DNA from 3 places in the Micromonospora sp. WMMD967 genome. Region 1 is predicted to be linked to each of the others. Evidence: riboswitches for the same ligand, from Rfam matches in the RefSeq annotation. Region 1 holds a riboswitch; each other region holds the start of a gene.
What was found. Region 1 has a riboswitch for cobalamin ahead of O7631_RS18010 (hypothetical protein). Riboswitches for the same ligand answer to the same signal wherever they lie in the genome.

Region 1 (7,986 bases):
GACCACCACCACGCCGCCCGGGAGCCCTGCCGGGTCGGCGCTGAAACCCACCGCGCCCGCTGCCTGCACCGCGGTGAGTACCGCTTCGGCTGGCAGGTGACACACCCGGCCGCAGAGCGTGCAGACCGCGTGGTGATGCGGGCGGTCGGCAAACCCGTAGGTCATCGCTCCGCTGACCGGCACCGTATGCAACTCACCCAGATCGGTCAGGTGGATCAGCACCCGGTGCACCGTCGTCAGATCGATTCGCACACCGTTGGCGCGGACCCGTTCGTGAACCTGCGCGGCGCTCAGGTGCGGATGGTCGGGCGGGGCGTCCACGAGCACGGTCAGCACCGCCTGTCGTGCGGCCGTACGACGCAGTCCGCGCTCGCGCAGTCGGCCCAGCGCCGCCCCCACCCGATCCGATGCTTCTGTGATCAATCACGTCCCCCGACGACAACCGGACTCTTGTTGCAAGATAATGGCAACAGCCACACTAAGGCAGCATTGAGAGGACGTACTCCATGGCCGTGTACAACCTGCCCGACCTGCCCTACGACTACGGCGCACTCGAGCCCGCCATGTCCGGCGAGATCCTGGAGCTGCACCACGACAAGCACCACGCCGCGTACGTCAAGGGCGCCAACGACGGGCTCGACCGCCTCGCCGAGGCCCGCGAAAAGGGCGACTACTCGACCCTGGTCGGGCTGGAGAAGACGTACGCGTTCAACCTGTCCGGGCACGTCCTGCACTCGATCTTCTGGAACAACCTGTCCCCGGACGGCGGTGACCGCCCCGACGGCGAGTTGGCGGCGGCGATCGACGAGCACTTCGGCTCCTTCGACGGCTTCGCGGGTCAGTTGTCCGCGGCGACCAAGGGCGTGCAGGGCTCGGGTTGGGGTGTCCTGGCCTGGGAGCCGCTGAGCCAGCGGCTGATCGTGGAGCAGGTCTACGACCACCACGGCAACGTCGGGCAGGGCTCCACCCCGATTCTGGTGTTCGACGCCTGGGAGCACGCCTACTACCTGCAGTACCGCAACGTCCGCCCGGACTACGTGGATCGGCTGTGGAACCTGGTCAACTGGACCGACGTCATCTCCCGTTTCGACGCCGCCCGCGCCGCGACCCCGAAGATCTGATTCGGCGTGTCCGGGTACACCCCTGAGGCGGCCGAGATCGTCCAACGCGCCGCCGGGGTCATCGCCGCCAAGCACCGCGGTGACCTCGCGGGCGCGGAGGAACTGATGTCGGCGTTCAGCTCCGAGCAGGCCCGCACCCTCGGCTTCTACCTGCTGGCAGATCTCGCTCTGGGCCTGGTCAAGGCGCAGAGCGGCCAGTCGATGGACGATCTGGTCCGGGAGTTGTCGTTGCTCCTGGCCGAGACCGCGCAGTCCCCACCGGCATGACCGTCCGCTGGGTTCCACCTGCGGGCGGAACCCAGCGGACAACCGCAGCGTCCACCGCCGACCTCGGGGAGGCCCGATGCGCCGGAAGACCGAACACCGTGTCCTGACGTTGGACGGGCAGCAGGTGGCGGTGCTGCCCGTGGCCGATTTCCAACGGCTCGAGGCTGCCCGTCGGCAGCTCGGTGCCAGCGAGGCCCAGGCGCACCAGCTTCGCCAGCAGCTGCGGGACAGCCGGCGTCGAATTGCCCGCCTGGAGGCCCTGCTCTCCGTGCCCGCACGACTTGAGGCACCGGAGCAGGCCTCACAGACGTGCGCTCGATGTTCCGGCCCGGTCGACGATCCGGTCGACGTAGCGGTCCGGCGAGCAACGGCGGGCGGATCAGCCGGCGGGTGGTCAGCGGCGGCGGCTCGGCCGCCGCTGACCACGCCACTACGCGGCGGTCAGACGCCGTAGCGCAGGTAAATGGTGTCGCCGACGGTCACTGTCGTGCCGCGGGTCGCGGTGACCAGGGTGCTGCCGTCGCGGGACACCTTCCAGGTGGACGAGCCGCTGTTGGCCAGACCGTTGATCGAGGTCACGGTGCCGGTGCCGCTGGACGGGCTGAGGGCGGTGACGCAGCCACTCGGGGTAGCCGCGCCGACGGCGGCGTCCAGCACGGCGCCGAGGGTGGTGGTGGCGGCGGTCGGCGTCAGCGTCACCGCGCACGGCTTGATGCTGCCGCTGCCGTTGTCGATGATCACGGCAAGGCGGGTGGCGGCGCCCGCGGTGAACCCGCTCGCCGCGACCCAGGTGGGCGCTCCAGCGGTGACCGGAGTCGGGGGAGCGGCGGTGTAGCCCGCGCCGGCCAGAGCACGCACCGCGTCGATCGAGGCGTACGCCGACGGGGTGGTGTTGGTGGGCAGGTACTTGAATCCGCCGCCGGTCAACTGCTGCGCCCGGAGGAAATCGATCGGGGTCTTGCCGGCGGTGGTGGTGAAGTCGGTGCCCTGGTTCGGGATGCCGCAGGCGTTGAGCCCGGAGACGGCCCAGGCGTTGGAGTCGGTGTTGACGCCGAACATCGAGGTGAACGCGCCCGAGGCGTTGACGAGCTTGCCCTTGAGGAAGTTCTTCGCCTGGACGATGTCGGTGTCGGTGTTGGGCACCCCGGCGGCGCAGAGGGCCGCCATGGCCGCGCCGGTCATGTCGATGTCGCTGGCCGCGGCGAGTTGGGTGGGGTTGCCCTCAGCCTGGGTGAACGTCCAGCCGCCGTCGTTGTGCTGGTTGTTGCGGATCCGGGCGACCGAGAGGTTGAGCAGCGCCTGCGGCACGCGGGCGGCGCCGGTCTGGGTCTTCGCGCCGGCCAGGGCGAGAGTGCCGAAGACGGTGCCGTTGAAGTTGGCCGGCGGGCCGTAGTAGCCGGCCGAGCCGGTCTGCCAGTAGGCGATGGTGTCGGCGATCAGGTTACGGGAGGGGGAGACCCGGGCGGGGTCGATACCAGCGGCGTAGGCGTTCAGGACCCCACGCTCGTAGTCGGTGACCACCGGCGTGCTGCTCGGCCAGGACGCGGCCGAGAGCTGGTTGCGGTACACGGTGCGGGCGTTCTTGGTTGTGTCCCCGGAGGGGTACACGTCGACGGCCGCGACGCCGGCGGGTGCGAACGCGCTGAACGCCCACTCGTTCGACAGCCCGCCGCTGGCGTAGCTGCCGTCGGCGGCCTGCAGGGTCCGCAGGTAGGTGACGCCGTTGGTCTTGGCGGTGGCGATCTGCGCCGCCGTCGAGGTCGCGGCGGCCGGTGCGGCACCGGTCGTGACCGCGACGATCGAGGCGATCAGCGCGGCGGCGGGAACTGTCGCGAGTCGTCTCCGGCGACTGCCGGGGGAAAGGCGCGAGGACATCGGGTCTCCTTGGGGTACGGGGCACGACTGCCTCGACCCGGAGCCCGAGTAGGGCCGACGGGAGCGGGGCGGGCCGGCCGCAGGACGCGTGGGACGGATACCGCAGGTGCTGCGTCACCACGTGGGTGGTCGGGCTCGGGACGGGGCGAACCGTCCTCACCGTTGCGCGTCAGCCCCGGATTCCCACCGGGTTCCCCCACGCGATGACGCGGTCACGGTATGGGAGTAGACCCCTACCGCGCGCTGTTAGGTACATGACACGCCTTCGCGTTGACGGGGTGGTCGCGGTTGTGGTCCGATGGCTGCGATCCAGCAGTCAGGGGAAGCCGGTCAAAGTCCGGCGCTGGCCCGCAGCCGTAGGTCCCGTCACCGGGACGAGTCGGATTACCTGGCTGGATAGTGCACCGCAGCGCCGTCGAGGTACACGGCGCGGAGCCAGGTTCCGGGACTTTGTTCTCGGGGTCCGCGTCCGCGCCTGCGCCGCTAGCCCCCGAGAGAGTCGCCATGTCCCCACTGGTCAGTCGAACGTCGCGTGTTCCCGCGGCGTGGTTGGCGGCCGTCGCCGCAGCGGTGCTCGGCGCGGTGGCGCTGGTGGTGCCGACCCGTGCCGCGCTCGCCGATCCGCTGGAGTCCTGCACCCCGACCCAGGGCGCGATCGTCGCTGTCGACTTCGGCGCGTGGGGCGGGCCGCTGCTGCGCGGCTGCGACGCCAGCCCCACCACCGGCCTGGACCTGCTGCACGAGGCGGGTTTCACCACCACCGGCACCGACCACGACGGCCCCGGTTTCATCTGCCGGATCGGGTCGCCCGACTTCGCGTCCGGTGCCGAACACCCGACGCCGGCCGAGGAGGCGTGCCAGTTGACCCCGCCCGCGTCGGCCTACTGGTCCTACTGGATCGCCCCAGCCGGGCAGGACCACTGGACCTACAGCCCTCTCGGCGCCATGGCCCAGCGCCCCGGCCCGGGTGAGGTCGAAGCGTGGGTCTTCGGTGGCACCGACATCGGCGGCACCACCGGAGCGCCGAGCTTCACCCCCGCGTCGGTACGCGCGAGCGGCCCCACTCCGACCGCCACTGCGACTCCGACGGCGACCCCAACTTCGACGCCAGCGCCGACGCGCCCGACCGAGGCCCAGGTCAAGGCGGTGGCGAGTTACCTGGTCGGGCAGCTCACCGACGGCGACCACGTCGACATCGGGTTCGTCGACTACTACCGGACCATCGCGGTCGCCACCGCCCTGGCCGGGACCGGGGGCCAGGACCAGACCCTCAGCAAGGTCGTCGACTACCTGCGGGCGCACGTCGATGCCGCTATCTTCCCGAACGGTGGCACCGCCGCACCCCACATCGCCAACGTCGCCAACCTCGCGCTCCTGCTCACCATCACCGGCGGCGATCCGCGCGCGTTCGGCGACCGGGATCTGATCGCCACGCTCACCGATCGGGTGTGCACCGCGGCCGACGTCGACGCCGGCTGCGCCGTCGCCGGTGACTTCGTCGGATCGAGCGATCCCCTGACTCACGCGACCGCCCTGCTCGCGCTCAAGCGGGCCGGTGTCACCCTGCCGGCCGCGACCGTCACCCGACTGACCGAGCAGCAGTGCGCAACGGGAGCCTTCGCCGGCCAATGGCTCAGCCCCGCTGACGTCTGCGATCCGGACCTCGCAGCCACGACGCTGGCCGTCCTGGCGTTGCACACGCTCGGCGGGCACGACGCGGCGCTGAGTTCGGCCAAGACGTTCCTGGCCGCTGCGCAGGAGCCCGACGGTGGTTACCAGCCGTGGACCGGAGCGGGCTACAGCGAGACCTACCCCACCGGGCACGCCGCGCAGGCCCTCGCCGTCCTCGGCCTTGCCGACCGGGCCGCCGCCGCCACCGGCCTGCTGGTCAGCCGGATCGTTCCCGGCGGTGGGCTCAGCCCCGACCCGAGCAACCCGGACGCTGACCTGCCCGCGACCGCCGCTGCGGCGCTCGCGCTGGCCGGCAAGAACCTCGCCACCCTGGGTGAGGTGCCGCCGCCGGCCGGGCCGCGGCCCGATCTGGTCAAGGGGGTGTCCTACCTCGTCGCGCCGACCAATCTAATCGACGGCCGGTACTACGAGTCGTTCCCCGGCTTCCCCGACTTCGGGTTGAGCATCGACGGTGCCTACGCCTTGGCCGCCACCGGCGGGGACGACGCCAAGCTGCGGGCGATCGTCGAGTTTCTCCGCGGCGGCGGCGCGGTCGGCGACAGCGGATTCACCGTCGACACGTGGCTCGGAATCGGCACCGACTACGCCGTCGGCGGCGCGATCGGCAAGGTGGCGTTGCTGGCCCAGGTCACCGGCTACGACCCACGGTCGTTCGGTGGACACGACCTGATCGCCGCGCTGGGTGACGTGACCTGCACCAAGGTTGACGCATCGACCGGCTGTGCCGGGGCCGGCAACTATCGGTACGCCACCTCGGTCTTCGGCCAGTCGCTGGGCATCATCGCGCAGCTCCGCGCGGGACAGGGCGAGGCCGCCGCCAAGCCGGTCGAGTTCCTCAGGGGACTGCAACGCGCCGACGGGTCGTTCCCCAGCCTCATCCCGGCGGCGGACATCGACCGGGACGTCGACAGCACCGCGATGGCCGCGATGGCCCTGGCCGCGCTAACTGACAACCCGGCGGCGGTCACCGCCGTCGACAAGGCGCTGGCCTGGATCGCCTCGACGCAGAAGGAGCACGGCGGGTTCCCCGGCGCGGCCGGCGACTCCACCAACTCCACCGCCCTCGCCATCCAGGGCCTCACCCTGCGTGGCAGCAGCTACGCCGCTCAGGTCGACAAGGCGCTGGCGTTCCTGGCGGCCCAGCAGAACGACGACGGCGGGTTCACCGTCGCGGCCGGTGGTCAGGCGGGATCGGACGTCCGCGCCTCCACCCAGGTCGTCGGTGGTGCCACCGGCATCTCGTTCGCCGCCCTGACCCGAGACGTACACGAACTGCCGGGTCCGGACCCGTCCGGCTCGCCCACGCCCACGCCCACGCCGAGCGGCAGCCAGTCGGCCTCGCCGCCGGCGACACCCGGTGCGACCCCGTCGGCGACGGGCCCCGGCGGGCACTCGTGGGGCAATCTGCCCCGCACCGGTGTGTCCATCGTGACCATCGCCCTGCTGGCGCTGGTGCTCGTCGTCGGCGGCGTCCTGCTGCTGGTCGCCGCCCGTCGCCGCGCGGTGTCCGACGCCGACGGTGGATCGTGACCGCCCGCCGGTGGCTCCGTTCGATCGCGGCCCTGACGATCATCGCCGCGCCGGTGGTGGCACCCACGCCGGCGCTGGCCGCGCCCCTGCCGATCGGGCAGTGCACCACGTCGTCCGGGGTGATCCTCGCCGTCGACTTCAGCAAGTGGGGCGGGCCGCTGCTGCGGTCCTGCGGCACCACCCCGACCACCGGTTACCAGCTACTCAACCAGGGTGGCTGGCGGACCACCGGAACCCAGCACGACGGCCCGGCGTTCATCTGCCGCATCGGCTACGCGGGTCACCAGGGCGGAACGCAGTACCCCACCCCGGCCGACGAGAAGTGCGCGCTCACCCCACCGGCCAGCGCGTACTGGTCGTACTGGCACGCCGACCCTGGGCAGAACAGCTGGGTCTACAGCCAGCTCGGCGCGATGAGCTACAAGCCTAAGCCCGGCAGCGTCGACCTGTGGATCTTCGGGGCGACCGACATCGGAGGCACCCAGGGGCGACCCACCCTCAGCCCGGACAGCGTCCGAGCCCGCAACAGCCAACCGGTGGGTGCTGCCACCACCGCTCCGGCTCCCGCCGCGCCCCCGCCCGTTGACGCGAATCCACCGGTCGCCGGAAACCCGCCGGGCGTGGGGAACCCACCGGCGGCGGGTGCTCCCGGAGTTGGTAACCCGCCACCCGGCCTGCCGCCGGTGGGCGCGTCGCCCCCGGTGGGTGCCGCGTCGAGTCCGGCCGTCGGGTCGACGTCCCCCGTAGCCGAGGGAGTCGGGTTGCCCTCCGGGTCGTCCAGCCCCACCTCCACCGGACCACTCGTCCTCGACGCGGTACCCACCGCGACGGCTGCCCGCCAGGACACCGGCTCGGCCCTGCCGGCGTTGATCACAGTCGGTCTGCTGGGCCTGCTCGCCCTTGTCGGCGCTGTCGTCGGCTGGCGGCGTCGCCGCGCCTGATCCGATGCCCACGATCAGTACCGGCCTCGTCCACCGCCTCGCGGTGGCCCGGCTGCCTCGCCCCCTGCACCCGATGGCCTGGTGGCTGTGGGCGCTCGCGCTGGCCACCGCCGCCAGTCGCACCAGTAACCCGTTGCTGCTGGCGCTCATCTTCGCGGTGCTCGGGTTCGTCGTCACCGTCCGCCGCACCGACGCCCCCTGGGCGCGGGCGTTCCGCTACTACCTCTACCTCGCGCTGATCATCATCGCGATCCGGGTGGTGTTCCGGACGGTCTTCGCCTCCGGCATCACCCCCGACGACCACATCCTCTTCCGACTGCCGCACCTGCCCACACCCGACTGGTACGCGGGCATCCAGATCGGCGGCCCGGTGTCGCTGGAGGCGACCCTGTCCGCCGCCGTCGACGGGCTCCGGCTGGCCTGCCTGCTGTGCTGCATCGGCGCCGCCAACAGCCTCGCCAACCCCAAACGCGCGCTGCGGGTCCTCCCCGGGGCGTTGTACGAGCTGGGTGTCGCCGTCACCGTCTCGCTGAGCGTCGCCCCGCAACTGGTGGAGAGCG
Region 2 (7,986 bases), 1.3 Mb from region 1:
CGAAAGTGCGGCGTAGGGCGTCGTCAGCCCCCCAGGAGCCGGCGCGTAGGTCGGCCTCTAGTTCCCGTTCCCGCAGCACCGCGTGGTGGCAGAGCAGAACCACGACGGCGAGGATCCACACCTGCAGCAGAAGCCCGAAAGGACCGCCTCGAGAGAAGCTGGCATTACTCAACGCATCCTCGAACAGCAGCACGATCGGGATCAGGAACACGCCCACGAAGACCCGCCACAGCAGCACGGTGAAGTACGCGACGTCGATGTCGCGGTTTCTGACATGGGCCAACTCATGGAGAACCACGCCACGAAACTGGGCCGGATCGCGATCAGCCAAGGCAATCAGCCCTCGGTTGAGCGCGATGTAACGCCGCCCGGCATGGCCAAACGCGAGCCCCGTGACCCTAGGACTTGTCAGATCCACCACAAAACGCACCCGTACGCCGGCGATACTCCGTAGCTCCCGTAGCTGGGGGCCGACGCCGGGGAGGGTCTCCGCGTCCGACAGGCCCTCTCGGGTCAACCTCCAGTACGGCCAGACGAGATACGCCACGAGACAGGCCCCGAGCAACACCAGGGCGGCCAGAGGCAGGATCGGTGAGGGCAAGTCAGGTTGGGGGCGATTGAAGCAGTCCGGGTACCTGTCCGCCAGAGCCGCAACCTGCGAGGACCACGAGGGATCCGTCGGTCGGGGCAGCTTTAGCGGGCCTTGGCCCAGCAGTCCGAGTCGAACCTGCCAGCACTCGGTGCCGGGCTCGGGGAGGGGGATCTCCCGTGCGTTAGACGCCACTACCTCGGTCAACGCCGTAGCCGTGGCCAGTACGGCACAGACCAGTACACCGAATCGAGGGCCCAGCGCGGAAGGCAGCGACCATGGCGCGACAGCGCGCCGCGTGGCGATGTGCGGCGATCCGACCCCGGTCACGCCTCCTCGGACGGCGGATCGTTGTTGAGCGGCAGACCTAGCCGACCCACGATGGCGTCCGCCAGGATGTCGGCATCTCCTCGGTCCAGGCCGAAGTCTCGCGCGGTAGCCCGCGCGACCCGCCTGACCCGTCGGAGCTCTTCATCATTCAGAACAATGGCCACTGGGTCACCGGGCTGGCCGGCCTTCTTGTGAGCGCGCCGGGTGAACCACCGGCGAACGCGTTTCCGGGCGGCAGTGGACACCTCCTCACGCAACACCTCACCGGCCTGCTCGCCGACGAACACCAGAACCGCCTGCGCCGCGCCGATCGCCGCGAACGTCAGAACCGAGGTCGACTCGTCCCAGCCGAAACCCAGCATCTCCTCACTGCGGCTGACGCGCCGCCCGTGCGTCCGCCGCTGACTCGCCGCTACGGTGGCTTCCAGCAGCGGCAGTTCCTCAGGTGCTAGTCGGGCGACCGCAGGTCGAGCCAGGGCGACGATCTGAGCCTGCCTGTCGGCTTGCGTGGTCAGCTCCATACCCGGACGGTACTGACGCGGGGTACCTCGCGAATCCTGCGACTCGGCAGTAGCTGTGTCGAGAATGCGGCAGAGTGTGCTGCGCTCGTATGCTGGTCACACGCCGACACCGAGCCCCGCACCTGCCACTACCGACGACACGGCTCCCCCTGACCGAGTGCCGTTGCAGCACCAGGCGGGCCGTGCGCTCAGGGCGCGTAGACCAGGTCCATCGTGTCGGTGTGCCCGGACCAGCGCAGGTCGAGGCGCCAGCAACCAGCCTGGGGCACGTCGATGATCGACGGACCCGGACCGCCGGCGACCTCCCGGGTGACGGTGGTGTCGGTGCCGTCCAGCGTCGCGGTGATCACCAGGGTCGCGGGCGCGGTGGGGTCAGCGGACGTCGTGGAGGCCTGGGCCACCCACAGGATCTTGTTGTTCGACCCGTCCTCGCGGTGCTGCCGCAGCGGGTGAGCGAACAGCACCGCCACGATGTCGCCCTTCGCGCCGAAGACGTGCGGGACGCGGGCGTCACCGCTGAAACCGGCGTCCGCCCAGTCCGGCAGCGACCCCGTCTCGACCCGCGCCGCGCAGGCAGTGGGGGCGCTAACGGTGGTGGCGGCACCCGCCGTCGGCGCCGCGCCGCTGGTCGCGGTGGTGCACCCCGCCAGCAGGACCATCGAGAATGCCAGCGTCAATCTGCCCCAGGAAACCATCTCGACCCCTTCCGGTACCCGTCGACGACTCGTCACGTCTTTCCGACACCGCCCGGGCCTCCCGGGTTCCTACTGCGTCGTCGTTGCCCGGTGGTGCACCACCCGTGCGTGACGAGGCGCTAGTTGCCGACGCCGAGGCTCGACATGAACGCCGCCGGGTAACGGTCACCACGCGCGGCACCCTTCGGCACGGCCGCTGCTGGTGCTGACGCCGGCCGACGCCGAGTCCCGGGAGAAGCTCGAGCTGCTGCGGGTGCTGGGGGTCGAGGAGTTCCCGGCCGGCGTGCCTCACTGACCGTGCCGCGATAAACGGTCGACGACGCCCCTAACGCAGTGAGCGGGCGATCTCGATCGCCTCGGCCTTGCTGAGGGACCCTTCGAGCCGGTAGCTCACGTCGGCGTCCCGCCAGATCAGCGTCGAGGCGGCGAGTCGGGCGGTCTCCTCGTGGACCTCGCCCGCCCGGTCCACGTACGACAACACGTGTGGTCGGTCGACCCAGACCGCGAAGTCGCCGTCGACCTGCGTCCACTCCGCCCCCGGCGGGGTGACCTCCTTGTGGAAGGCCAGGTTGAGGCGACCGTCGAACGCGTCGATGCGCAGCGCGCCCCCGTCGTAGAGCAGCGTCGCCACCCGGCAGACACCCGAAGGGTCGGGATCGGCGACCAGCACCTGCTCGGGCGGACCCAACGACGCCGGTAGCCGGATCGGGAACCGCACCGCCCGCTGCGCCTCGTCCAGGGCGACGGTCCGCTGCGCGGGCAACGGCGACGGGATGCCGACGGCCGGCGACGGGGCGGACGAGGTGGCGATGCTGACACCGGCGAACCGCAGCAGCCCGGCAACGGCGTCCGCGACGGCGGCGCGCGTCGGCGGCACCAACGCGACCAGGAGGGCGACCAGCGCCGCCGCGGCGAGCGGACGCCACCGGCGCACGGGCCTGTCGAGTCGTACGCGGACACGGGCGGTCACGTCGGGCGGCTCGGGTGTCTCCAACCAGGCGGACAGGTCGCGCAACTCCCGTTCGAGGTCACCCATGCCGGACCTCCTCCCGCTCGAGGAGACCGCGGAGTTTCGCCAACGCACGGGAGGTGCGCGACTTCACTGTCCCCCGGGGCCAGCCCAGTGCCGCCACCGTCTCCTCCTCGGTGAGATCGAGGAAGTACCGACAGACGATCACCTCGCGGTCCCGTACCGGCAGTTGCCGCAGGGCCCCGACCAGCGCCTCCCGGCGCTCCCCGGCGAGGACCGCGCCGACCGCCCCGTCCTCGGCGATCTCCGACGTCGGGTCGGCCGCCGCCGCCCGCAGGACCAGCCCGTCCCGCCGGCCCCGGGACCGGTGCAGGTTGCGGGTCTCGTTGGCGACGATCGCGAGCAACCACGAGCGGAAGGACGAATCGCCCCGGTAGCGGGACAGCTTGCGGTACGCCTTCACGAACGCCTCCTGCGTGACGTCCTCGGAGTCCGAACCGGCGCCGAGCAGCACCGCCGTCCGGTACGCGGACGCGGTGTGCCGGGCGACCAGGAGGTCGTACGCCTCCAGGTCACCGGCCCGAGCGCGGGTGACGAGAGTGTCGTCGTCCAGGGGAGGCCTCCGTTCGGATCACACTCATGACACCGCCCACGCGTCGCGGGTTCCATCCGGCGCGGGTCAGGTTGCTCCCACCCGGCGTGCAGCGTATTGCCAGGATTCGGTGGTGCACTGGGGGGAGGTGTCGAGGAGAGGGGCTGGTCATGAGCTGGTTCAATCGCCGGGCACGGGGTGCCGAGACGACCCCGACGAAGCTGGACCGGGAGGCGACCCGCGAGGACCTCGCGGCGCTGGAGGCGTTCGTCGCCAGCCGGCGGGGCGTGGAGTTCTACCTGGAGCCGGAGACCACGGCGACGGACACCACGGTGGTGGTGATCGCCCACGACGGTGAGTGGATCCGACGGCGCACCGGTACGCCCCGGGCGGCGGGGACCATCGCCCGCAAGCACGCGGTGCCGCTGTACGAGGCCGCCCGCACCGGCTACCCGGAACGGATGCGGGTGTGGAACCGCGCCCACCCGGAACGCCACGCCCGGTGAGACTCGCCTGCTCAGGCGTCCTCGACGGCTGAGCGGGCCTGTACGGCGGTCATCGGCTCGGCGTGGCTGGAGACGTACCAGTGGTAGTCGTCGGCGAGCAGTCGTCGGACCAGGCCCAGGTCGAGGCCGTCCCCGGGTCGGCGCAGGTGGGCCGGCGGCGGGTAGAAGCAGTCGCCCAACACCATGACACCCGAGTCGGGCACCAGGACGACTGTCGAATCCGGGGCGTGACCACCTCCGACGTGCCGTAGCCCCACGCCGACCGGCAACTCGTCGGCGTCGGTGAAGGTCCGGGTCGGTGGGAGGACCGTGAAGTCGTCCCAGGAGTTCACCGCCCGTGCCCGCGCCCGGAAGCTCGGGCCGAGGCGCGGGTCGGCGCGTACCTGCTCGTCCAGGTAGTGGTGGCTCCAGGGCCGGCCGGCCTCGGCCTGCAGCAGCGGCACGGCCGTCTCGTGCCCGACGATCTCGACACCGGGCCAGGCGCAGGCTCCCCAGACGTGGTCCCAGTGGTGGTGGGTGTAGACGAGCCAGCGTGGCTGCGGTAGCCCGGCGGCGGCGAGCGCGACTTGGATCTCGCGGGCGTGCGTGGGGCTCTGCCCGGCGTCGATCATCACACTGCCGCGCTCGTCGACCACGACGGCGACGCCGGCCTGGACGGCCTCCGGGTCGGGATCGCCCGGACAGATCCAGACACGGCCGGCCAGGTGGTGGAACTGTGGGGCGACCATGGTGATCGACCTCCGGAATTGATCGTGGACGCTGCTGCGGCGTGCGCCGATCGTAGGGGACGGTGCCGCCCGGCACCGTCCCGACGGACGATCGGCGCAGGCCAGAGTAGGTCCAGCCATCCTTTGCTCTGCATACCTGGAGGCACCGGTAACGGTCCGTGTCTGGTGCGGATAGGTATGCAGAGCAAAGGGCCCGGGGCATTTATCCGGGGCATTGCGACAGCGTGCATCCGTCGTCGCGTCGAATCGCTGAAGTTCGATGGATGGCGGCCGTCGGGCCGGGTCGGAGCGGCGTTGACCCGCAGCGCAAGGGTGTGGCAGCATTCGCGGCCTGACGGCAGTGAAGGAAGTCGGTGCGATTCCGACGCGGTCCCGCCACTGTCACCGGGGAGTGATCCCCCCTCGTGCGCCACGGCCGTGTGTCTGCGGTTGGAAGGCCGGGGGAGAGCGTCGATCCGGAAGCCAGGATACTTCGGCCGTCGGGACGTACCCCAGGGCGTGGACACCCGAGGAGGACCCGATGACGCACGGCGTCTCATTCATCGACGAACTTCGTCATGGCTCGCACGGTGGGCGATTCACCGCCCCCGCGACCGGTCACGCCCCGCTGAGCTGAGCGCCGCCCGCCGCCGACCGGCCCCGCCGCTCGCGCCCGCGAGCCGTTCGCCCCGCCGTCGTACCGGCTGACGCCGCACCCACCCGCATCGTCGCGGTCACCCTCGTGGTGGCCGGGGCGTCACTCCCCGGAGCCCGCCGTGCGCATCCTGCTGCTGTCCACCGCCGACACCGACCTGCTCGCCGCCCGCGCCAGCGGCGCCGACTACCGGCTGGCCAACCCCGCCCGGGTCGCCGCCGACGAGGTACCCGCCCTGCTCGACGACGTCAACCTCGTCGTCGTACGCCTGCTCGGCGGCCGTCAGGCCTGGCCGGACGGCCTCGCGGCGGTGCTCGCCACCGGCGTGCCGACTGTCGTGCTCGGCGGTGAGGCGCTGCCCGACGCGGAGCTGATGGCCATCTCCACGGTGCCGTCCGGGGTCGTCACCCAGGCGCTCGCGTACCTGGTCGAGGGCGGGCCGGACAACCTCGGGCAGCTGGCCCGGTTCCTCTCCGACACGGTGCTGCTCACCGGCGAGGGGTTCGACCCGCCCACACCCACCCCGGCGTACGGCGTGCACCGTGAGTACCCGACGAATCCGGAGCAGCCCACCGTCGGGATCGTCTTCTACCGGGCGCACGCCCTCGCCGGTAACACCGGCTTCGTCGACGTGCTCGCGGAGGCGGTCCGCGAGGCCGGCGGCAACCCGCTGCCGATCTTCTGCGGCTCGTTGCGGGGGCTGACCACGGGGTCCGGCCCGCTCGGGCTCTTCGCCCGCTGCGACGCCCTGCTGGTCACCGTCCTCGCGGCGGGCGGCGCGGTCGCCGCGGACGCCTCCGGCGGTGGCGACGAGGACGCCTGGGACGTCGGCGCCCTGGCCGCCCTGGACGTGCCGATCATCCAGGCGCTCTGCCTGACCAGCACCCGTAAGCAGTGGGCCGACAGCGACGCCGGACTGTCCCCGTTGGACGCGGCGATGCAGGTGGCCATCCCGGAGTTCGACGGCCGGATCATCACCGTGCCGTTCTCGTTCAAGCAGATCGACTCCGACGGGCTGTCGGTCTACGCCGCCGATCCCGAGCGGGCCGCCCGGGTCGCCGGGATCGCGGTGCGCCATGCCCGACTGCGGTACCTCCCCAACCCGGACAAGCGGGTGGCCGTGGTGCTCAGCTCGTACCCCACCAAGCACTCCCGGGTCGGCAACGCCGTCGGGCTGGACACCCCGGTCTCGGCGGTCCGGTTGCTCGCCGCGCTGGCCGAGGACGGCTACGACCTGGGCGACGCACCGCCGCCCGCCGACGGGGACGCGTTGATCCACGCGCTGATCGCCGCCGGTGGGCACGACGTGGAGTGGCTCACCCCGGAGCAGTTGGCCGCCGCCGAGGCCCGGATACCGGGGAACACGTACCGGCGGTGGTTCGACCAGGTCCCGGCCGAGCTGCGCGAGCGGATGCGGGAGCACTGGGGTGAGCCGCCCGGCGAGCTGTACACCGACGGCGGGGACATCGTGCTCGCCGGTCTGCGCTTCGGCAACGTCGTGCTGCTGATCCAGCCGCCGCGCGGCTTCGGGGAGAACCCGATCGCCATCTACCACGACCCGGACCTGCCGCCCAGCCATCACTACCTGGCCGCGTACCGCTGGTTGGCCACGCCGGCCACCGACGGCGGCTTCGACGCGGACGCCGTGGTGCACCTGGGCAAACACGGCACCCTGGAGTGGTTGCCCGGCAAGGGCCTCGGTCTGGCCGCCGACTGCGCGCCCGACACGGTCCTCGGTGACCTGCCGCTGGTCTACCCGTTCATCGTCAACGACCCCGGCGAGGGCACCCAGGCCAAGCGGCGGGCGCACGCCGTCGTCATCGACCACCTGGTGCCGCCGATGGCCCGCGCTGAGACCTACGGCGAACTGGCCAAACTGGAACAACTGCTCGACGAGTACGCCACCGTGCAGGCCCTCGACCCGGCCAAGGTGCCCACCGTCCGGGCACAGATCTGGGACCTGGTGCGCGCGGCCGAACTGCACCACGACCTGCACGCCGAGGCGATGCCCGACGCGGACGACTTCGACGACTTCGTGCTGCACCTCGACGGGTACCTGTGCGAGGTCAAGGACGTGCAGATCCGCGACGGTCTGCACATCCTCGCCGACGCGCCCACCGGGGAGCCCCGGGTCAACCTGGTCCTCGCGGTGCTGCGCGCCCCACAGATCTGGGGTGGCGCCCACGCTCTGCCCGGCCTGCGGCAGGCCCTCGCCGTCGCCTACGGCCTCGACGAACAGGAGCTGCTCGCGTCCCCGGGGCAACGACTGGCGCTGCCCAACGCGTTGACCGACGTGGTGGACGGGCCGGCCGGCACCGCCGCCGACGCGGTCGACCTGATCGAGGCCCTCGCCCGGCGGCTGGTCATCGGCATGGAGACGCTCGGCTGGGACGCGGACACCGTCGACGCGGTGGTCGCGGA
Region 3 (7,986 bases), 580 kb from region 1:
ACTGCGGTACTACGAGTCGGCGGGGCTGGTCGTGCCCCGGCGGCTCGGCAACGGCTACCGCGAGTACGACCCGATCGCGGTGCGGCTGGTGGCGCAGATCCGCGAGCTGATGGCCCTCGGCCTCACCGTCGAGGAGACCCGCCCGTTCGTCGAGTCGATCGCCGGTGGCGCCGACGACACCGACGTGTGCGCGGCGGCGGTGGCGACGTACCGCAGCACCATCACCACCCTCCAGGAGCGGATCGGCAGGCTGACCGCCCAACGGGACGCGCTGGACGCACGCCTCGACGCGGCGGCGACCCAGGTCGTACCCGGCGGTGGCGAAGTCGGGGGTGACCCCGCCGCGTTGGTCGGCACCAGCCTGCCGTCGCTGTCCTTCTACGGCACCGACGGCCGCCCGGTCGACCTCGGCGCGCTCGGCGTCGGACGCACCGTCATCTTCGTGTACCCACTGACCGGACGGCCGGGCGTCGACCTGCCCAACGGGCTGCTGGAGGTCCACGGCGCCCGGGGCAGCACCGAGCAGGCCGCCTGGTTCCGTGACCACCACGCGGAACTCCGCGCGGCCGGCGCCGCCCGGGTGTACGGCCTGTCCGCGCAGTCGACCGGGTACCAGCGGGAACTCGCGTACCGGCTACGGCTGCCCTACCCGCTGATCCCCGACCCGAGGCTGACCCTGGCCGACGCGCTGCGCCTGCCGACCCGCACCGCTGGTGACATGACGCTCTACGAACGGCTGACCCTGATCATCGCCGACGGTGTGGTGGAACACGTCTTCCACCCGATTCCGGACCCGGCGTCGCACCCCCTGCACGTGATGCGGTGGCTCACCAAGCGACGCCGGGCCCCCGGATCGGTCGCCGCCTAAGGCCTGTTTCGAAAGAACAGGCCTTAAAAGTCGTCGTCGAAGGCGACAGTGCCGGTCACCCCGACCTGGTACGCCGACACCCGCCGCTCGAAGAAGTTGGACAACTCCTGCACGTCCTGCAACTCCATGAAGGCGAACGGGTTGCTCGACCCGTAGTGCGGGGCGATGCCGAGCTGGGCGAGTCGACGGTCGGCGACGTGCTGGAGATACTCCCGCATGTCGGCGAGGGTCAGACCGGGCACGCCCTGGCCCACCAGGTCCTCGGCGAACTGCACCTCGCACTCGACGGCCTCGGTGAGCATCTGCCGCACCTGCTCGGCGAGGTCGTCGTCGAACAGGTCCGGCTCCTCGGCGCGAACCGTGTCCACGACGTCGAACGCGAACGCCATGTGCATGCTCTCGTCGCGGAACACCCAGTTGGTGCCGGAGGCGAGGCCGTGCAGCAGGCCACGGGAGCGCAGGAAGTAGACGTACGCGAACGCGCCGTAGAAGAACAGCCCCTCGATGCAGGCGGCGAAGCAGATCAGGTTGAGCAGGAACGCTCGCCGGTCCTCGCGCGAGCGCAGCTCCCGAAGATCGCCCAGGGAGTCGATCCAGCGGAAGCAGAACTCCGCCTTGCGGCGGATCGAGGGGATGTTCTCGATCGCGGCGAAGGCCTCGAACCGCTCGGTCTCGTCGGGCACGTACGTGTCGAGCAGGTTGAGATAGAACTGGACGTGCACCGCCTCCTCGAACAGTTGCCGGGACAGGTAGAGGCGACCCTCGGGGCTGTTCACGTGCTGGTACAGGTTGAGCACCAGGTTGTTCGCGACGATCGTGTCGCCGGTGGCGAAGAACGCCACCAGGCGGCTGACCAGGTGCCGCTCGGCCGGCGACAGCTTGTCCAGGTCGGCGAGGTCGGCGTGCAGGTCGACCTCCTCGACCGTCCAGGTGTTGCGGATGGCGTCGCGGAAGCGGTCGAAGAAGTGCGGGTAGCGCATCGGGCGGAGGGTGAGGTCCATCCCGGGGTCGAGCAGCATGTGCGTGGTCCTCGTGTCGGCGGTGATGGGGTGGGCGGCGGTCACTGGCAGGCCTCGCACGACTCGGGGTTCTCCAGCGAGCAGGCCAGCGCCTCCGCGTCGAGGGCAGCAGGCGCGAGGGCGACGGGCGCAAGGGCGACGGGCGCGGCGGCCACGGGTGCGACGGCGCTGACGGTGGCCTGCTGGATCCGCGTCGCGGGGCGCGAGCGCAGGTAGTAGGTGGTCTTCAGCCCGGCCTTCCAGGCGTACAGGTACATCGAGGAGAGCTTGCCGATGGTCGGCGCGGCCAGGAACAAATTCAGTGACTGGGACTGGTCGATGAACGGGGCACGGGCGGCGGCGAGGTCGATCAGCGCCCGCTGCGGCAGCTCCCACGCGGTGCGGAACAACTCCCGGACGCCGGCCGGCAGCTCCGCGATGTCCTGCACCGACCCCTCGGCCCGCTTGATCGCCGACCGGATCCGGTCGGTCCACAGACCCCGGGCCTTCAGCTCGCGGACCAGAGCGGTGTTGACCTGGAGGAACTCCCCGGACAACGTCTCGCGCTTGAACAGGTTCGACACCTGCGGCTCGATGCACTCGTAGCACCCGGCGATCGAGGCGATGGTGGCGGTCGGGGCGACGGCCACCAGCAGTGAGTTGCGCAGCCCGTGCGCCGCGACCTGCTCCCGCAGGGCGTCCCACCGGGTGGCCTGCGTACCCTCGACACCCCACAGGTCGGGCTGCAACTGACCCCGCGCGGCCCGGGTCTGCGGGTACGTCGGGTGCGCGCCGTACTGGCGGGCCAGGTCGGCGGAGGTCTCCAGCGCGGTCAGGTACAGCTCCTCGCTGACCCGGGTGGACAGCTCCCGCGCGGCGGGCGAATCGAACGGCAGCCGCAGTGCGAAGAAGACGTCCTGCAGGCCCATCAGCCCGAGCCCGACCGGCCGCCAGCGGGGGTTGCTCGCCGCCGCCTGCGTGGTCGGGTAGTAGTTGATGTCGATGACCCGGTCGAGGAAGGTCACCGCGGTACGCACCGTGGCGCGCAGCCGCTCCCAGTCGATGTCACCGTCGACGAGGTGGGCGGCGAGGTTCACCGAGCCGAGGTTGCACACGGCGGTCTCGGCGTCGCTGGACACCTCGACGATCTCGGTGCAGAGGTTGGACAGGTGCACCACGTTGCCCGGTTCGGCGGTCTGGTTGCACAGCCGGTTCGACGCGTCCTTGAAGGTCATCCACCCGTTGCCGGTCTGGGCCAGGGTGCGCATCATCTTCCCGTACAGCTCCCGCGCCGGGACCTGCCGGACGTAGCGGCCCTGCGCCTCGGCCTCGCGGTACGCGGCGTCGAACCGCTCCCCCCACAGGTCGGGCAGCTCGGGCACCTCGTGCGGGTCGAACAGCGACCACATCTCGTCGGCCTCGACCCGGCGCATGAACTCGTCCGGGACCCAGTTGGCCAGGTTCAGGTTGTGGGTGCGGCGGGCGTCCTCGCCGGTGTTGTCCCGCAGTTGCAGGAACTCCTCGATGTCCGGGTGCCACGGCTCCAGGTAGACGCACGCCGCGCCCTTGCGCCGGCCACCCTGGTTGACCGCCGCGACGCTCGCGTCCAACGTGCGCAGCCACGGCACGATCCCGTTGGACTGCCCGTTGGTGCCGCGGATCAACGCGCCCCGGGAGCGGACCCGGGAGTACGCGATGCCGATGCCGCCGGCGAACTTGGACAGGTTGGCGACCTGGGCGTAGCGCTGGTAGATCGAGTCCAACTCGTCGAGCGGTGAGTCGACCAGGTAGCAGGAGGACATCTGGGTGTGCCGGGTGCCGGAGTTGAACAGCGTCGGTGAGCTGGGCAGGTACGCCAGGCTGGACATCAACCGGTAGAAGCCGACCGCCTCGTCCGGCGTACGGGACAGGCCACAGGCCACCCGCAGCAGCCAGTACTGCGGAGTCTCCAGCACCGCCCGGCTGGTGGGGTGGCGCAGCAGGTACCTGTCGTAGACGGTGCGTAGCCCGAAGTACTCGAACCGCCGGTCGCCGTCCGGGTCGATGGCATCGTCGAGCACCGCGGCGTGCGTGGCGATGAACGCGGCGGTGTCTTCTCCGATCAGGCCCTCGGTGTGGCCGGTCCGGATCGCCGCGCTGAACGAGGCGATGCCCTGCCGACGCACCTCCTTGTCGACGTAGCCGGCGAGCAGGCGGGCGGCGAGGCGCGAGTACTGCGGTTCCTCACCGATCATCTCGGCCGCGGTCTGAATGGACAGCCGGTCCAGCTCGGCTGTCGTCGCGCCGTCGTACAGGCCGCTGATCGTGCGGGTGGCGACGCGCATCGGGTCGACGTCGGTCAGGTCGTCGGCCCACCGTTCGACCGCCCGGACGATCTTGTTCACGTCCACGGGTTCGGTGCCGCCGTCGCGCTTGCGGACCTGCATCGGTGTCCGCCGCGGTGCCGCGTCGGCGCTGGCCGGGACTACCTCGGTGACTGTCACCACTCGCTCCTCGGAGTTCGAGACCTGGAGGTCCGAACGCGCGGAGACAGACACCGACGGACGCCACGCCGGCGGCGTGGGTCACATGGCGTCAGCCGTCCCACGCGGCCTCGGACCGCCGCACACCCGGGTGCGGGTACGCGGCGCGCTGGCAGGTCTTCGGACTCGTGGGCGCGACCGGGCTCGCCGGTCTCCTACCGGCCGTCGCTTCCCAGACCGTGTGGTCCAGTGCTGATGACGGCTGTCGTTCCCACTCACCGCTGCGGGACAGTCCCGGATTTCCACCGGGTTCCCTCTTGCCTCGACCGCCCTGGGTGAGCGGTCGAACCAGCTGCGTTCGACACCATATATAGGGACCCAGCGGTTGTCACACCCCACATGTCGGTGCTGGCGTGTCGGCGGCGGAGGCGGTGACGACCGTCACCCGACCGCGCCCCGCCGCCGGCCCCGGGCGGCGGGGGCCGGCGGGAGGCGGCGGTCAGTGGCGCGACAAGGCTGCCGGGTGGTCGAACAACGGTCCACAAAGATGTGATGTATGCAGGATCCAGATGTAAGGAACGTTGCCCATAATCGACCGTCGATGTCGACGGTCAGAGTGAACATCCAATCTTCAAAACCCTCGGTCGGCCGTTGGCTCCGACCCTCGTTCCGAGCGGCGCGCCGCCGCCCACCATTCGACACATTCCACCGGCCGGGGTCCCACTTCGGACAGCGCGCGCCCACTACCAGCGGATTGGGTTTCGACCGTGGCGCAAATGCGCGATCGCGGGCCGCGACGGCGGGGTACCGCCGCCATGACGGCGGTCGCTCGGCATCCGAACACACCAGGTGGGAAGCGCCTCTCGCCCGGCGTCCGATCCCGATCAGAAACATTGGATGTCTGCATCGGTCAGGTGATCGACGTCGTTGACGCACCTGAACCAGCCTCCGTATACTCCGAATGATCATCTGATCTTTTGCCTAGTCGGGCGAGGAGCGCATGCCGCAGATCACCGCTGTCACCGTCGAGGACGTCCGCTTCCCCACCTCCCTGACCGCTGACGGGTCAGACGCCATGAACAAGGACGGCGACTACTCAGCGGCCTACGTCGTCCTGCACACCGACGGCACCGACAGCGTGGGCGCGCCGCTCGCGGGCCACGGCCTGACCTTCACCATCGGTCGGGGCAACGACATCGTCGCCGCCGCGGCGGTCCACCAGGCACAGCTCCTCGTGGGCCTGGACGTGGCGACGATGGCGGCCGACATGGGGGCGGTCTACCGCCTCCTCACGTCCGACTCGCAGCTGCGGTGGCTCGGGCCCGAGAAGGGCGTCGTCCACCTGTCGCTCGCGGCCGTGCTGAACGCCTCGTGGGACCTGGTGGCCCGGCTCGCCGACAAGCCGCTGTGGCGGCTCCTGGTCGACATGACCCCCGACCAACTCGTCGACATCGCGGACCTGCGCTACCTGTCCGACGCGCTGACCCGCGACGAGGCACTGGCCATCCTGCGAGCCAAGGAGAGCACGAAGGCCGACCGCCTCGCCGAGCTCCACCGGACCGGCTACCCCGCCTACACCACCTCGGCCGGCTGGCTCGGCTACGGCGACGACAAGCTGCGCCGGCTGTGCCAGGAAGCCGTCGACAGCGGCTACGGCTACGTCAAGCTCAAGGTGGGCGCCAACCTCGACGACGACATCCGTCGGTGCGCCATCGCCCGGGAGATCCTGGGCCCGGACCGCAACCTGATGATCGACGCCAACCAGGTGTGGGACGTCGGCCAGGCCATCGAGTGGGTCACCGCCCTCGCCCGGTTCACACCGCTGTGGATCGAGGAGCCGACCAGCCCCGACGACATCCTGGGTCACGCGGCCGTCCGCCGGGCCGTCGCCCCGATCGGCGTCGCCACCGGCGAGCACTGCCACAACCGGGTGATGTTCAAGCAGCTGTTCCAGGCCGGGGCCATCGACTTCTGCCAGTTGGACACCGGTCGGCTGGCCAGCATCAACGAGATCGTCGCCGTGCTGCTCCTCGCCGCGAAGTTCGACGTACCGGTCTGCCCGCACGCCGGCGGCGTCGGGCTGTGCGAGATGGTCCAGCACGTGTCGGTTCTCGACTACGTCGCGGTCTCGGGAGACCTCACCAACCGGGTCACCGAGTTCGTCGACCACCTGCACGAGCACTTCACCGACCCGTGCGTCATCCGCGACACCGGCTCGGGCAGCGGTTACGTCCTGCCCGACCAGCCCGGCTACTCCACGCGGATGCGCCCCGAGTCGATCGCGCTCTACCGCTTTCCCGACGGCCACTACTGGGCCGCGGCCGACCCGACTACCGTGTCATCTCCGGAGCCGTACGTGATCGCGGGTGGGACGGCCACATCCGCTGGCCGCTAGGGGGACCATGTCACGCACCGACGAAGTGGTGAACGGCATCAAGCAGATGATCCTGGACGGGAGGTTCAAGCCCGGGGACCGCCTGCCGATCGAGAAGGACCTCGCCGAGTCCCTCGGCGTCTCGCGCGGCTCACTGCGCGAGGGAATGTCGGCCCTGTCGATCCTCGGCATCGTCAACATCCGTCAGGGCGACGGCACCTACGTCACCAACCTCGACGCGCCGCAACTGCTGGCCCCGATGGGCTTCGTGGTGGACTTCCAGGGTCAGGACGACCCTCGGCACATCCACACCGTCCGGCGGCTGCTGGAGTGCGAGGCAGCCCGGTTGGCCGCCACCAGGATCACCGACGAGGCCCTCGCCCAGGCCGGGGAGCTGCTCGACGAGGCCGCCCGAATGGTCGGCCAGTCACCGCAGGACCACGAACGCATCCTCGAGATCGACATCGCCTTCCACCGGATCATCGCCGTGCACGCCGAGAACCCGGTGCTCGTCGGGCTCATCGAGGCGTTCGCCGGTCGCACCATCCGCGGGCGGCTCTGGCGGAGCCTGCACGAGGAGGGCGCGGACCGGCGTACCCATGACGAACACGTGGCGATCCTCAAGGCCCTCGTGGCGCGTGACCCGGAGCGGGCCCGCACCCGGATGGCCAACCACCTGATCGGTGTGGAGGAGTCGTTGCACGGGTTGCCCGACGACGGTGACCCGACCACCACCGAGATGACGGGCCCCTGACCGCTGACACTACGGCTGCACGTCGAGCAGCCCCGCCTCGTACAGCGCCGCCCAGAGCTGGTCCGGGACGTCGGTGTCGAACCGGCGCAGGGTCTCGGTCACCTGGACCGCGTCACGCACGCCGACCACTGTCGAGACCACGGCCGGGTGCCGACGGACGAACGCCAACGCCGCCTGGGGCAACGTGACGCCGTACGTCTGGCAGACCCGCGCAATCCGCCGGGCCTGACCGACCACCTCCACCGGCGCCCGCTGGTAGTTGTAGGCGGCGTCGCTGGGCGGCAGGTCCCGGGCCAGCAGCCCGGAGTTGTAGACCCCGGCGATCACCACACCGACGCGGCGGGCCTGCGCGGCGGGTAACAGGTCGGTCAACGCGCCCTGCTCCAGCAGCGTGTACCGGCCGGCGCACATCACCACATCGACGTCGGTCTCCGTGACGAAACGGGCCAGCATCGCGGACTGGTTCATCCCCGCGCCGATCGCGCCGATCACGCCCTGCTCGCGCAGCTCCACCAACGCCGGCACCGCCT

Region 2: another riboswitch for cobalamin. It lies ahead of cobN (cobaltochelatase subunit CobN); the one in region 1 lies ahead of O7631_RS18010 (hypothetical protein).
Region 3: another riboswitch for cobalamin. It lies ahead of O7631_RS20020 (ribonucleoside-diphosphate reductase subunit alpha); the one in region 1 lies ahead of O7631_RS18010 (hypothetical protein).

What each region holds. Positions count from the first base shown of each region.
Region 1 covers NZ_JARUBK010000001.1:3,894,787-3,902,772, forward strand. The annotation lists gene O7631_RS17990 (transcriptional repressor) at 1-399, opposite strand, end outside; gene O7631_RS17995 (superoxide dismutase) at 507-1,121, shown strand; gene O7631_RS18000 (superoxide dismutase) at 1,128-1,388, shown strand; gene O7631_RS18005 (hypothetical protein) at 1,465-1,842, shown strand; gene O7631_RS18010 (hypothetical protein) at 1,830-3,263, opposite strand; cobalamin riboswitch at 3,366-3,490, opposite strand; cobalamin riboswitch at 3,543-3,674, shown strand; gene O7631_RS18015 (prenyltransferase/squalene oxidase repeat-containing protein) at 3,768-6,485, shown strand; gene O7631_RS18020 (hypothetical protein) at 6,482-7,426, shown strand; gene O7631_RS18025 (CbiQ family ECF transporter T component) at 7,431-7,986, shown strand, end outside.
Region 2 covers NZ_JARUBK010000001.1:5,185,737-5,193,722, reverse strand. The annotation lists gene O7631_RS23545 (M56 family metallopeptidase) at 1-430, opposite strand, end outside; gene O7631_RS23540 (hypothetical protein) at 916-1,440, opposite strand; gene O7631_RS23535 (hypothetical protein) at 1,629-2,135, opposite strand; gene O7631_RS23530 (hypothetical protein) at 2,461-3,171, opposite strand; gene O7631_RS23525 (RNA polymerase sigma factor) at 3,164-3,619, opposite strand; gene O7631_RS23520 (hypothetical protein) at 3,868-4,203, shown strand; gene O7631_RS23515 (MBL fold metallo-hydrolase) at 4,215-4,931, opposite strand; cobalamin riboswitch at 5,275-5,404, shown strand; gene cobN (cobaltochelatase subunit CobN) at 5,687-7,986, shown strand, end outside.
Region 3 covers NZ_JARUBK010000001.1:4,475,343-4,483,328, reverse strand. The annotation lists gene O7631_RS20030 (MerR family transcriptional regulator) at 1-868, shown strand, start outside; gene O7631_RS20025 (ribonucleotide-diphosphate reductase subunit beta) at 892-1,887, opposite strand; gene O7631_RS20020 (ribonucleoside-diphosphate reductase subunit alpha) at 1,929-4,292, opposite strand; cobalamin riboswitch at 4,482-4,696, opposite strand; gene O7631_RS20015 (enolase C-terminal domain-like protein) at 5,329-6,723, shown strand; gene O7631_RS20010 (FadR/GntR family transcriptional regulator) at 6,731-7,456, shown strand; gene O7631_RS20005 (aldo/keto reductase) at 7,466-7,986, opposite strand, start outside.